DNA from 2 places in the Actimicrobium sp. GrIS 1.19 genome. Region 1 is predicted to be linked to the other one. Evidence: predicted binding sites of a transcription regulator. Region 1 holds the regulator's gene; the other holds the start of a gene.
What was found. Region 1 encodes LexA, which represses DNA repair genes until DNA is damaged. Its sites were predicted from a motif close to ACTGTATNNNNATACAGT; they were not measured.
Positions count from the first base shown of each region.

Region 2: a site for LexA is predicted at 3,015-3,032, ahead of RCH09_RS10545 (error-prone DNA polymerase). Genes of this name have one in related genera too.

Region 1 is NZ_JAXCHT010000019.1:81,620-88,932, reverse strand. Features, by position in the region: gene RCH09_RS14025 (replicative DNA helicase) at 1-834, opposite strand, end outside; gene rplI (50S ribosomal protein L9) at 991-1,443, opposite strand; gene rpsR (30S ribosomal protein S18) at 1,493-1,783, opposite strand; gene priB (primosomal replication protein N) at 1,770-2,090, opposite strand; gene rpsF (30S ribosomal protein S6) at 2,106-2,474, opposite strand; gene lexA (transcriptional repressor LexA) at 2,702-3,355, shown strand; gene RCH09_RS13995 (RNA methyltransferase) at 3,382-4,137, opposite strand; gene RCH09_RS13990 (hypothetical protein) at 4,143-4,268, shown strand; gene RCH09_RS13985 (inositol monophosphatase family protein) at 4,279-5,076, shown strand; gene RCH09_RS13980 (PA4780 family RIO1-like protein kinase) at 5,138-5,989, opposite strand; gene RCH09_RS13975 (DUF2242 domain-containing protein) at 6,000-6,602, opposite strand; gene RCH09_RS13970 (DEAD/DEAH box helicase) at 6,965-7,313, shown strand, end outside.
Region 2 is NZ_JAXCHT010000012.1:96,549-103,861, forward strand. Features, by position in the region: gene RCH09_RS10545 (error-prone DNA polymerase) at 1-3,001, opposite strand, end outside; gene RCH09_RS10550 (MarR family winged helix-turn-helix transcriptional regulator) at 3,105-3,536, opposite strand; gene RCH09_RS10555 (GIY-YIG nuclease family protein) at 3,533-3,898, opposite strand; gene RCH09_RS10560 (DUF2239 family protein) at 3,925-4,560, opposite strand; gene RCH09_RS10565 (hypothetical protein) at 4,671-5,672, opposite strand; gene RCH09_RS10570 (antibiotic biosynthesis monooxygenase family protein) at 6,029-6,373, opposite strand; gene RCH09_RS10575 (cytochrome P450) at 6,370-7,313, opposite strand, start outside.

The DNA.
Region 1 (7,313 bases):
CGAACCCAGCATCCGCATGGCCAGCTGGGTGCCGCCCATCTCCATCGAAAACACCGCCACCGGCAGCCCGCTTTCAATGGCGACGTTCTCGCCGATATTGATCGAGAACGCGGTCTTGCCCATTGACGGCCGGCCGGCGACGATGATCAGGTCGCCGGGCTGCAGGCCGGAGGTCATCTTGTCGAGGTCGGCGAAGCCGGTCGGCACGCCGGTGATGTCGTTCTGGTTGTCGCGGTTGTACAGCTCGTCGATGCGCTCGACGACCTGCGTGAGCAGTGGCTGGATTTCCTGAAAGCCCTGTGCGCCGCGCGCGCCCTCTTCCGCAATCGCGAAGATCTTCGACTCGGCTTCGTCCAGCATCTGCTTGACTTCCTTGCCCTGCGGATTGAAGGCCTGGCCGGAGATTTCATCGGACACGGTAATCAGTTTGCGCAACACGCCGCGGTCACGCACGATTTCGGCATAGCGCCGGATATTGGCGGCCGATGGCGTGTTCTGCGCCAGCGCATTCAGATACGACAGGCCACCGACTTCTTCGGCCTTGCCGGTGCTGGTCAGCGATTCGAACACGGTAATGACGTCGGCCGGACGCGAGACGTTGATCAGCTTGACGATGTGCTGGAAGATGACCCGATGATCGTAGCGGTAAAAATCATCCTGGTGGACGAAGTCGGCAATGCGATCCCATGCGGCATTGTCGAGCAACAGACCGCCGAGCACCGACTGCTCGGCCTCGATCGAGTGCGGCGGCACGCGCAGTGCATCGAGCTGCGCATCTGGTCGCGAATCAGGGCGGGAATCGAAGCGGGAGTCGGGGCGGTCACGATTATTCATTGGCCGAATTATACCCTTGAGACGTGTTGCATCCTGGATGCATTCGGGAATATTCGCCCATGATCGCGACCTCCTCCGGGCGAAACCGAGCCAATGCGACAGGCGTAAAAAAAGCCGGACGAATCCGGCTTTCGATTACAACGCGACGCTGTCAACTCAAGCGTGCTCGCCCAACACTGCGACGGTGACTTCAACCACGACGTCGGTGTGCAACGCCACGGCGATCGCGTGATCACCAGTGGTTTTCAGCGGGCCTTGCGGCATGCGGATCTGTGCTTTTTCGACGGCGAAACCCTGCTTGGTCAGCGCTTCCGAAATGTCGGCATTGGTGACGGAGCCGAACAAACGGCCATCGACGCCCGACTTCTGCGAGATCTGCACGGTCATGCCGGTGAGCTTTTCGCCCTGGGCTTGTGCTGCGACCAGCTTGGCTTCAGCAGCTTTTTCCAGCTCGGCGCGTTTGACTTCGAATTCCGCGACAGCGCTGGTGGTGGCACGACGTGCCATGCGCTGCGGGATCAGGAAGTTACGTGCGTAACCGTCCTTGACTTTGACGACTTCGCCAAGATTGCCGAGATTAATGACTTTTTCCAACAAAATGATTTGCATGTTTTTCTCCGAATTGGGTAATTGACTGGATTAATTAAATCGCGGTCAATTACGCGTGGTGCAGGTCGGTGTACGGCAGCAGCGCGAGGAAACGTGCGCGCTTGATTGCCGTGTCGACTTGACGTTGATAGTGAGCGCGGGTACCGGTCAGGCGTGCTGGCATGATCTTGCCGTTTTCCTGAACGAAATCCTTCAGTGTATCCACGTCTTTGTAATCGACCTGTTCCACGTTTGCTGCGGTGAAGCGGCAGAATTTTTTACGCTTGAACAATGGGTTCTGTTGTTTGCGTTTTTCTTTAAGCTTGAGCTTGTTCTTGTCGAATTTTTTACCGAATGCCATTTGAGGCTCCTGTATCTAAAGGTGGTTCGAAATCAATGATGTGAAATACGAGACTTCTGCTATTGCGGTTCTTGCGAGCCAGAAAACCGGTGAACTGAAACGTTGCGCCCAATTGGGCCTGATTGAACCGACCTGAAATTTCGCCTGCTGCTATTGCAAAAACTTCAAACTCGACCAACCTTTCAACGCCTGCTTCAGTCTGTTGTGATGTGTGCAGCAATGTCGCTGACACGATCGGGATGCCTGCCGGTGTATAGCGCAAGATTTCTCGCTCGGCGATGCTGGCAACACACTGAAACTGGTTCACTGCTCCGGCCTGCAATTACGCAGCAGGCGCCTCGGAACGATGGCTCTTGGCCGCATCTTCCTTCTGCACTGCCTTCATCATTGGCGAAGGTGTGGTTTCAGCCTTCTTCAGTTTGACGGTCAGGTGACGCAGAACCGCATCATTGAATTTGAAGCCGGTCTCGATTTCAACCAGGGTCTCGTTGTCGCATTCGATGTTCATGCAAACATAGTGTGCTTTGGCGAGTTTCTGGATCAGGTAAGCCATCTGGCGACGACCCCAATCTTCGACACGGTGAATCTTGCCACCGCGGGCGGTGACAACGCCTTTGTAGCGTTCGATCATGGCGGGCACTTGCTCGCTCTGATCCGGATGGACGATAAAAACGATTTCATAATGACGCATACAGACTCCTTCTGGACGTATTGAAAAATTGCCCACCCCGGCGTCAAGACGAGTGTGGGAAGAGGACAGCCCGAGACTATAACCGCGAATGGCGGAAAACTCAACGAATATGGCCGCCTGCGCGCCGATCAGCCGGTAACGCCCCGCCGCTTCGTCGTTAATTCGCTTGCTTTTGCCTGCACACTGTATAAAACTACAGCCTGTCTATTTAACCAGCAGGTTCCGCCATGATCAAACTGACTGCGCGCCAGGAACAGATTCTCAACCTGATCAAGGACGCCATCGAGAACACCGGTTTTCCGCCCACCCGTGCCGAGATCGCCAATGAACTGGGTTTTCGATCAGCCAATGCGGCGGAAGAACATCTGCAGGCGCTGGCCCGCAAGGGCGCGATTGAAATCTCACCCGGCACCTCGCGCGGCATCCGCCTGCTGGAAATGGGCATCGAGCGCACCGGCGGCCGGCAGATGACGCTGCCGCACGTGGCGCTGATGCAATTGCGCCTGCCGCTGATCGGGAGGGTTGCCGCCGGATCGCCGGTCCTGGCGCTGGAGCACGTCGAAGCCAACTACAACGTCGATCCCGCGCTGTTTTCCGCCAGGCCGGATTATCTGCTGAAGGTGCGCGGGATGTCGATGCGCGATGCCGGCATTCTCGATGGCGATCTGATCGCGGTCAAAAAGAGCGACGTGGCGCGCAACGGCCAGATCGTGGTGGCCAGGCTTGGTGACGATGTCACGGTCAAGCGCTACCGGAAAACCGACGCATTCATTGAACTGATGCCGGAAAATACCGACTTCAAAACCATTCGGATTGACCCGGACCGCGAGGATTTCGCGCTGGAAGGGTTGGCGGTCGGCTTGCTGCGCGCCTGGGGCTAGCACGCCGCCTCCTGACCATTCGCTTCTTACTTGCGCGTGGCGAGGATCTGCTTGGCGATGCCGCGCAGGATATTGACCTCCTCGGTTTCCAGCCCGGTGCGGGCGAACAGCCGTTTCAAGCGCGGCATCAACTTCTTCGGATTGTCCGGATTCAGAAAATCAATCGCAACCAGCGCCTGCTCCAGATGCTGGTACATGCCCTCGATGTCGGCCAGGCCGGCAGCATCTCCCTGAAAACCAATGACGGAGGCGATCTTCGTCTCGCCGAGCGCGGCCATCCTGCATTCATAGGCCAGCACCTGCACCGCCTGGGACAAATTCAGTGACGAATACCCCGGGTTGGCCGGGATGTTGATCAGCACATTGCATTTTTCAACAATCTCGTTGGGCAAGCCAAAACGTTCGTTGCCCAGCACCAGCGCCGCCTGCAGCCCGGTGTTGGCCGCCAGTTCAGTGGCCAGCGCCCGCGGCATCACCACCGGCGGCGAAAATTCGCGCAATCGTGCGCTTACCGCAGCGGCGTAATTGCAGTCGGCCAGCGCCTCTTCGATCGAACCCACGATGCGCGCGCCGGCCAGCACATCCTGCGCACCACTGGCAAACGCCACCGCCTCATCCTGCGATACGGCGTCGGCGAAGCGCGGATTGACCAATACCAGATCGGAAAATCCCATGGTTTTCATGGCCCGCGCGGCGGCGCCGATATTGCCCGGGCGGCTGGTCTCGACCAGTACGAAACGGAGGCGATTGAAAACAGACGTGTCGATTTGGGCAGGGTTCATTTAAAATGGCGCCATTGCGCGGCACGTTGGAGAAAAAATCGGTGTTCGATTTTGAAGACGACGATGCCGCATCGCTCATTAAATCAATTCAGGCTGCGGCATCGACGTTGTGGATGTCGCCGCCATTTTAACGGAACCGCCATGCATCCCATGCTCAATACGGCGATCAAGGCCGCGCGTCGCGCCGCCGCGATCATCAACCGCGCCTCGTTCGACCTCGACCGCGTCAAATACGTCGAAAAAATGCCCAACGATTTCGTCACCGAAGTCGACCAGGCCGCCGAACAGGCAATCATCGAGATCCTGATTGGCGCGTATCCGGGCCATGCGGTGCTGGCGGAAGAGTCCGGCGCCTCGACCAATCTGCACGACGACAATGAAAACGTCTGGATCATCGATCCGCTCGACGGCACCACCAATTTCATCCACGGCTTTCCCCAATACTGCGTCTCGATCGCGCTGCAGCATCGCGGCCAGATTACCCAGGCGGTGATTTACGACCCGACCCGCAACGATCTGTTCACCGCCTCGAAAGGCGATGGCGCGTACCTCAACGACAAGCGGCTGCGCGTCGGCAAGCGTGACCGCCTGCAGGATGCGCTGCTCGGCACCGGTTTCCCGTATCGCAATATGCAGGGACTGGAAGAGTACATCGACATGTTTCGCATCATGACCCAGAAGTGCGCCGGCTTGCGGCGCCCTGGCGCGGCCGCGCTGGATCTTGCGTACGTGGCGGCGGGCCGCCTCGACGGGTACTTCGAAAAAGGCCTGAAGCCATGGGACATGGCGGCCGGATCGCTGATGGTCACCGAAGCCGGCGGCATCTGCGGCACCTTCGATGGCGAATCCGACTACCTGTACAAGGATGAAGTCATCGCCGGCTCGCCGAAGATCTTTGCGCAGATGGTTGCCCAGCTCGGCCCGTTCGCAAAGAAGTGACGTAACGTGACCAGTGCGGTTGCAGCTTGCCCATGGCATGGCTGCAGCCGCACCGTCTGGCTCACTGCGACATTTCCATCTTGATGCGCACGCGGTCTTCCTCCTCCTGCCGCGCCAGCTCCAGCTCGCGCATGACCGCGCCGACGTCGGCCGGACCTTCGGCCAGTGCAAACTTCCCGGTCAGCGCCGTCTCCGGCGTGAGCAAGCCATCCTTGTAAAGACTCCAGATTTCCTTCCCATACTGCGTGCCGACCAGCTCGGGCGCTACCACGCCGAAAAAATTCGTCAGGTTGTCGACATCGCGTTCCAGCATGCTTGAGGCCACGCTGCTGGCGGCTGCATCCAGCGCCTGCGGCAAGTCGATGATCACCGGGCCGTCCGCATCGACCAGGATGTTGTACTCGGACAGGTCGCCATGGATCACGCCGGCACACAGCATCTTCACCACTTGCCCGATCAGCATCGCGTGAAACGCCAGCGCACGCGCATGGTCGAGCTCGACATCGTTGAGGCGCGGCGCCGCGTTGCCGTCGGCATCGGTAATGAGCTCCATCAGCAGTACGCCTTCAAAACACACGTACGGCGTCGGCACCCGCACACCGGCGGCAGCCAGTCGATACAGCGCGTCGACCTCGGCGTTTTGCCAGACTTCCTCGGCCATCTTGCGGCCATAGCGCGTGCCCTTCTCCATCGCCCGCGCCTGCCGGCTGTTCTTGACGCGCCGACCTTCCTGGTAGGCCACCGCCTGATGAAAACTGCGCTCGGTAGCGTCCTTGTAGACCTTGGCGCAGCGCACGTCGTCGCCGCAGCGCACCACATACACGGTGGCTTCCTTGCCGCTCATGAGCTGACGCATGACCTCATCGATCAAACCTTCTTCAACCAATGGCTGGATTCTTTTTGGTGTTTTCATTGATGCATTCTCACAAGTCAGGCTTGGCGTCGGACTTGATGGTGGCAGGGTCGAGCGGTTCACGGGTCTTGTCGTCGGCACGGCCATTTTCCGGATCGCCCAGGTAGCCCTCGACCCGCTCGAAGAACTGGTCATAGAACTTCCTTGCAGCGATCGTCTCGCTGCCGACCTTGACCAGGGCATCGTCAGTCGAGCCAAACGGCAGCGACAGCGAACCCAAGACGCTGACGCCGACACTGGCGGTGGTGGTGCTCTTCTTCAGCGTGTAGGTGTCGCGCACGGCATTGGCGAAGACGGTGGTCGCATTGCTGCCGTTGCTGTCGGCGGCGCAGACGACATCGAAGTCGACCTGCAAGTGGGTGTCGGGGTCAGGCTGAAAATTCTTCTTGCCCTTGACGTGCGACGTCGCCGCCTCGCGAACCAGATAACCCTGTCCCAGCAAGGCCCGGCGCGCCGCTTCGCAGACCACCGACTCCGTGCCGGCAAAGCTGTGTGCGAAGGTATTGGCCACGCCAAATTCATCGCTGTGACGCAGCACCGGTTTCGGCGTTGCACAGGCGGACAGTGCAAGGATGGTCATGCCATGCAAAACAATTCGGGGAAGTTTACGCATTGATTGTTCGATTCCGTATGGGGTGGGATTGACTCCGACTGCGCGCGATCGTGGCGCAATTTCATGACGCGGCGTGGGTCCCGTCCCGAAGCATACCGGGTTCTTCCTGCCGGGACGATGTTTTAGCAACGCTGACACGTCGCATCGAGTAGCGTGGCCGCGCCTTGCCGGCCAGGTTTTCACAGGCGCGCACGCCGTTCCGGCCGGATAAGCTGTTGCCGGTCTCCAACCCCTGCTATACTACGGCGGCGCGGCACATTGTCCAGTCATCCTGCCGCGGTCTCACTTCTCCGCATCCTAATCCGTTTGCCTGCGACTGGCGCCCCAAGTGGCGACAGGCCGAACTTCTATAAAGTTTCACTATGTCTTTTGCTCAACTCGGCCTGTCAGCCGATATCGTGCGTGCCGTTACCGAACACGGCTATACCGTCCCTACCCCGATTCAGGCGCAGGCCATTCCGGCCGTGCTGCTGGGCGGCGATTTGCTGGCCGGCGCGCAAACCGGCACCGGCAAAACCGCCGGCTTCACGTTGCCAATCCTGCATCGCCTGTCGAGCGGTGCAGCGGCGCCCACCAGCAGCACCAGCGCGCGTCCGATCCGGGCGCTGATCCTGACGCCGACGCGCGAACTCGCCGCGCAGGTGGAGGAAAGCGTGCGCACCTACGGCAAGTATTTGAAACTGACGTCGGCGGTGATTTTCGGCGGTGTCG
Region 2 (7,313 bases), on a different contig from region 1:
CGTACACCGTCAGCAGGCTGGCCTGCAGGATGTCGCGGCGGTGGCGTTCCTGCACATCTTTCCAGACGATCACGTTGATGACGCCGGTCTCGTCTTCGAGCGTCACGAACATCGTGCCGTTGGCGGTTTGCGGCCGTTGCCGCATGGTGACCAGCCCGGTTGCGCGCACCAGTTTGCCATTGGCAAAGCCTTTCATTTCCAGCGCGGTCGATAACTGCATGGCTTTCAGCCGCGGTCGCAACAAGGCCAGCGGATGGCGTTGCAGCGTCAATCCCAGCGACTGGTAATCGGCCACGATTTCATGTCCTTCGGAAGCCGGCGGCAAGGCCAGCGGTGCTTCCAGCATCGGCGCCTGCCGCAGCAACGGCGTGGTCGGTTGCAGCGCCGCCGCTTCCCACTTGGCCTGACGCCGATGTCCGGCCAGCACGACCAGCGCATTGGCCTGCGCCAGCGCCTGCAGATCCGGTTCATTCAGTTCGGCGCGCCGCGCCAGATCGTCGATGCTGTCAAACGGGCGGATCGCGCGCACCTCGATGACGCGCTGCGCGGCGGCGCCCGACAAGCCGCGCACCAGGCACAGCCCGAGCCGCACATCCGGCTGCGCGGCGCCGGTTTCTTCCAGCGTGCAATCGACGTCGCTGATCATCACATCGACCGGCTGCACGATCACGCCATGCCGTTTGGCGTCCTGCACCAGTTGCGACGGTCCGTAAAAACCCATTGGCTGCGAGTTGAGCAGGGCGGCCAGAAACGCTGCCGGTTCATGCCGCTTGATCCAGGCCGACACATACACCAGCAGCGCGAAGCTGGCCGCATGCGACTCCGGAAAGCCGTACTCGCCGAAGCCTTCGATCTGACTGAAAATCTGCTGTGCAAAGCCGGGATCATAGCCGCGCGCCAGCATGCCATTGATGACCGGGTCGCGGAATTTTTCGATTTCGCCCTTGCGCTTCCAGGCCGCCATCGAACGGCGCAGGTCATCGGCCTGGCCGGCGCTGAAACCGGCCGCGAACATCACGATCTGCATCACCTGTTCCTGGAAAATCGGTACGCCCAGCGTGCGTTCCAGCGCGGCCTCCATCTCGGCGTTGACATACGTGACCGGTTCCAGCCCCTGGCGGCGGCGCAGATACGGATGCACCATGCCACCCTGGATAGGCCCCGGCCGCACGATCGCCACCTCGATCACCAGATGATAAAACCGGTCCGGCCGCAAGCGCGGCAGCATCGACATCTGCGCCCGCGATTCGATCTGGAACACGCCGACCGTATCGGCCGCGCAAATCATCTCGTAGGTGGCCGGGTCTTCGGATGGCACATCCTGCAGCGTGAACACTTCGCCGCGGCGCGCCCCGACCAGATCGAGCGCACGCCGGATCGCCGACAGCATGCCCAGCGCCAGGATGTCGATCTTCAGAATGCCGAGCGCATCGAGATCGTTCTTGTCCCACTCGATCACGCTGCGTTCGGCCATGGCCGCATTTTCGATCGGCACCAGCCGCGCCAGATTGTCGCGCGCGATCACGAAGCCGCCCGGGTGCTGCGACAAATGACGCGGAAAGCCGACCAGCGTCTGCACCAGCAGCAACAGCTTCTGTACCAGCGGCGCGGCCGGATCAAAACCGCATTCGACCAGCCGCTCGGCAATCACCTGTTTGCCATCCCACCACTGATGCGATCGCGACAGCCGGTTGACCTGATCGAAGTCCAGTCCCAGCGCGCGGCCGACATCCTTCATCGCCGAGCGCGGCCGGTACGAAATCAGCACCGCCGTCAGCGCGGCCCGATGGCGACCGTATTTTTGGTAGATGTACTGGATCACTTCCTCGCGTCGCTGATGTTCGAAATCGACATCGATATCGGGTGGCTCGTTGCGTTCTTTCGAGATGAAGCGTTCGAACAGCACCGACATGCGGGCCGGATCGACTTCGGTAATCCCGAGGCAATAACAGACCGCCGAATTGGCCGCCGAACCGCGCCCCTGGCACAGGATGTTCTGGCTGCGCGCAAAGCGCACGATGTCGTACACCGTCAGGAAGTAGGGCTCGTAAGCCAGGTCGTGGATCAGTGCCAGCTCATGCTCGATCTGTTGCTGCACCTTCAGCGGCGTGCCGCCGGGGAAGCGGCGCGATGCGCCTTCAAAGGTCAGCCGCCGCAGATAGCCATCGAGCGATTCGCCGGCCGGTGCGATTTCTTCCGGATATTCATAGCGCAATTCATCGAGCGAAAACGTGCAGCGCTGCGCCACCACCAGGGTTTCATCGAGCAGCGCGCGCGGATAGATTTGCGCCAGCCGCACCCGCGCGCGCAAATGCTGTTCGGCATTCGGCTGCAGATCGAGGCCGCATTCGGCAATCGGCTTGCCCAGCCGGATCGCCGTCAGCGTGTCCTGCAACGGCTTGCGCGAACGCACATGCATGCAGACATCGCCGCAGGCCACCAGCGGCAAGCCGGTTTGACCCGACAGTACCGTCAGGCGGGTGCGCCACAGATCGTCATCCAGCCGATGCAGCAGTTCCAGCGCAATCCAGCTGCGGCCGTCGAACCGGCGTGCCACCCACTCGGCCTGCTGCAACTGCTGCTCGGGCGGATGTGCGCGTTGCGGAATCAGGATGGCCAGGCAGTCCGGCAGATTGGTCAGTTCAGCGCTTTCGAAGTCGCGCGTGCTGAGTTGGTAGAAGCCCTTGCCGGCACGGCGACGGCCGTTCGTGATCAGTTGCGACAGGTTGCCGTAACCCTGCCGGTTGGTCGCCAGCAGCAGCAGCTTCATGCCGCAATCGAGCGTGACCTGGCTGCCGATAATCAGCGGCAAGCCCTGCTTCCTGGCTTCCACATGCGCCCGCACCACCCCCGCCAGCGAACATTCGTCGGTGATCGCCAGCGCACTGTAGCCAAGGTTGAAGGCGCGCTCGATCAACTCGTCGGGATGCGACGCGCCGTGCAGAAACGTGTAGTTCGAGTGGCAATGCAGCTCGGCGTAAGGGGGCAGGTGAGGGGACATGGCGCTGCAATATACTGTATGGATGAACAGTATATGTGATTGCGCCCATTGGCAGGGAACTGGATGGGAAGGGGTGAGTGATCGACGCGATTGTCAAAGCGCATCACGCAGTCGCCAAGGCTGGAGTGCATGCCAGTCTTGCCATCGCTGCGGAAGCCGTCGCCAGCGCAGCAGCGTCGATTGACGCGACGGCTTCGGTGCAAATGCTATCGGCAGTTTCGCGCGCGGCATTGACCAGCGCGCGCCCGGCTGGGCGAAGCACGGCCTGACGATCTCCATTCGCCCCCTCGCGCACCACCAGCCCTATCTTCTCAAGCAAGATGAACTGACGCAGCACAGACGATTGCGGCTGACCAAGTGGCCGCACCAGTTCCGCCATGCTTACCCGGCCATCATCCACTTGCGCGAGCAGATTCAGCAATGCAAAGTCATTGAAACTGATGCCATGGTGTATGCCCAATTCGTGGTCAAGCTTGAGTTGCAGGCTGGCCTGGGCACGGTGCAGCGCCAGGCAGAAGCCGAGCGGCGTGTTCATCGAGGATTCCTTCCCGGTTCGTCATAGCCGAGTTCGCCATGGCATGGTATTTCCTGGCGCCACAGGCTGACCAGCATGTCCAGCTCCTGTGCCGCATTGAAGGCGGGATCTTCGCTGGGCTTGACCATGTCGAGTACTTCGAACAGAAAGCTGGCCTCACCGTGCTCGACCCAATCCTGCGCCAGCTTCGCATTACGATGCTGCCCACACTGCAGTTCGAAGTGATGTCGGTTGAGCGTGCCCTGCGCGTTCGCACTTCCGGCAACCAACGCCCGGCCCGTGATCTGGTTCCGGATCGCATAGACACCGGCTCGGGTCTTCGTGTCCAGATACTCTCGTTTCAGCGTTTTTCTGTTTGTCATCGTCAATCCTCTTCGTCACAAATATGTCACGGCGCAAGCGCTGGCAGGTCTGCCAACGGCACTGGACAGGCAAGGCGCCTGACGTAATCGCGCACGTCGGTCGGCCAGGCGCCGGTCAGTTGGTGGAACTTTGTCTCATCGTTCGTGAACAGCGCGCGCGCGGTCTCTTCGAACCCAGCCATGTCACCAGCCATGGTCGACATGAAGTGGTACGCACTTTCAGTGCTCTGGCGTTGCCGGTCTCGATCCACGTTGGCCCGGCGTGCCTCCTCAACCAGTTTCCGCAGGGTCACCGAGGCGCCGCCTGGCTGTGTCGCCAACCAGTCCCAGTGGCGCGGCAGCAGCGTGACTTCCCGCGCCACAACCCCAAGCTTTGGCCGGCCACGGCCTCGTGGCTCAGCAGATTCCCCGGAATCGCTCAGTGCCGATGCGTTTTCGTGCAGCAGGTGCATCTCTGGCGGCAGACGTGCCAACATCTCGGCATCGCTTCCTCGAATGTCGATATCGACAACCTGGCCAGTCTGGTCGCAGAAGGTCAGCAGCGAACTGGCTACGCCCGATGCCAGTGCGTGTTTCACAGCCAGTGCATTGACCGCCAGGCTGCCAGAGGCAATTTGCTTGTGGCCGTCGAAGGTGGTGTAGGAAGGTGTCGCGGTATTCATCACGGTGGGATTTGGCTTGAATTGAATGTGCCAATAATACCCGGGTTAAATTACTGCGTCAATAATACCCGGGTAAATTTAAATCGTGATGCGCAGCGCCAGCATGTCGGTCAATTATTCATCGATGGAGTGAATCTGATGCGCCAACCCTCGGTCTGGCCAGCGCGGTTGATTCCATAGCCGACGACGGTATTGCCATCGCTTGACAGTCCGGTCGCGCGTTGCAGTTTCCAGCCTTGCAGGGAAGCACTGAAACCGTAGTCGCTCTGCAGTGCTGCCTCCAATGACCGAGTGCCGTGAAGCGTATCCCAGATCAGCGCGACATCTCCCTGCGGTGCAACACCCCAACCAACAATGATCTGTCCATCGCCGGAGACCGCACTCGGCGTGGTATTGGTCATGCCTGCCGGTACGGTGCCGGCAGCCGTCATGCCCAATAGTTGCGTCCAAAGGAAGGCATGAGCATGACCGGTTTGTCCCACCGAGTAGCCCACCACGACACTGCCGTTGCGTGAGGTTGCCGTGGCCGACGAGGAAACATCCCCGGCCAGCCTTCCCAACATACTGACCGTGCCGTTCGAACTCCATAGCATCGCCCCGTTCAGGACCGGATGCCCTGCGCCCGCAATGACGCTGGCGTCGGTGGAAATCGCCAGTGCGCTGCTGGTGCGGTCGCTCCCGCCGCCAAATTGGCCGAGCGAGACCATGCCCGAGGCATCGGTCCAGCGAAAGGCGGCATTGTTTGTCGTCAAACAGGTACCGACCACCACATTGCCATCGCCCGACACGCCGCCGGGAACGCACAGTGCGACGTTGGCCAGTGACGCCAATTGCACCAGTCCGGTAGCGGCACTCCAGCGGAACACTGCGCGCGTCGCCGACAAGGCATCTCCCTCGCCGACCACGATCGCGCCATCTGCCGACACGGCCCGGGCACTGCTGAACGTTCCGCCCGGCATCCGGCCCAGTTCGAGCAGGCCGCCCTCGGCGCTCCAGCGCACGGCGTGCAATTCTCCGGACGCCGCCTGGGTCGAGCCCACCACCACATTGCCATCTGCGGACACTGCCAGCGCCTGACTTGCGGTGCCGCCAGGAATAAAGCCGATGCCCACCAAACTTGCCTGACGGGCGGCATCCACCGCGGGCGCCGAATGGCCGCCACAAGCGCCCAGCGCCAATGCACAACAGGCGATGCAACATGCCTGTGACCATTTCGGTGAGGTCGCGGGTGCATCGACAAAGTGACTCGTCCTGAAGCAGGTCTGATCCATTGGATTTCTCTCGGAGCGCGGAGTGGAATCAGCACTTTGAGCGGCACACGGGCACGCTACAAGAGCGGCAGCAAGATTCATTGACTGCTCTCAACCCACTGGCAACCTGGTTCGGATTTTCCTGATTGCACGCACAGAGTAGGCGTGGCGCTGCCGAGGTTGCGATTGCGCCACGATGCGATCTCCACGTGCATGGTTTAACCATGCACCACCCGGCTGTCCTGCGGCGCCTGCTCACGCTCCAGCAATCCGTAATCGCGCACGACGGCCGCAATGCGCAGGCGGTAGCCGGCAAAAATCGTCGACCTTCCGCGCGACTGCGCGGCGCGATGTTCCTCGGTGTTGCGCCAGCGTTGCACCGCCTCCTCATCGCGCCAGAACGACAACGACAGGATCTTTTCCGGCTGGCGCAGGCTTTGAAACCGTTCAATCGAGATGAATCCATCGATCTCATTGAGCAACGGCGCCAGGCGCGCTGCCATGGCGAGGTACTCCTGCCGGGTGTGGTCGTGCGGACAGACTTCAAAAATCACGGCAATCATGGCGATCCCTTCGGCGTGGTGGTAAAGAATTGCGGCAGGCGCGCGTTCGCGGAGGGCCGCAAGGTCCAATCGAGCGCGGCCCGGTCAAGCCGGACCGGCAGCGCGAGCAGGTGCTGAATCGCGGTTGTTGCGATCCGCGTTGCCAGTGCCTGTCCGGGGCAGGCATGAGGCCCGTGTCCAAAGCCCGGCAGGCGGCGCTGCGGGCGCTCCAGCACAAAGACATCCGGGTCCGGATTGGCGTGCGCGTCGCGACCGGCGGCAGCCAGCAGCAGCAGGATGGTGTCGCCCGGTTGCAGTGCCACGCCCGCCACGATGGTCGGTTGCGCCACGAAGCGACGGGTATTTTGTATTGGCGGATCAAAGCGTGCGACCTCCTGCACCAACGCGCCAGCAAGTTGCGGATCGTCGCGCAGCTGTGCTTCCAGCTGTGGGCGGTCAAGCAGGGCGACGATGCTGTTGCCGATCAGGCCGGCGCTGGCTTCGTGGGTCTGTGACAGCAGCCCGATCAGATTGGCGAGAATCGCCTCCTGGTCATCCCAGCCGGCGTGGGCGGCCTGGCGGCAGATAGCGTCCAGCAGCGTGGCGGGCGTCAACGCGCTGGTCTGCACCAGCCGGGCGAAGCGTTGCTGCAAGGCTTGCGCGGCGACGCTGGCATCGGCCAGTTGTGACGGTGTCGACAGGGGCGACAGGCAGCGCACGAAATCCGCCACCCACAGCGCCAGTTCCGGCAGTTCGTCCTGACCAAGGCCAAGCAAGTCGGCCACGACCCAGGTCGGCAGATCAAATGTCCAGCGTGTGAGGGCGGCGCCGTCGGGCAGGCCGTGCTGCTGTCCCAGCAGCCTGGCGAAATGGGCCGTGCGCCGGGCAATGACGGACGGATCCAGTGCCGCCAGCGCCTGCCCGATGACCTGCTTCGGGCGCGCATGGCCGGGACCGTCGT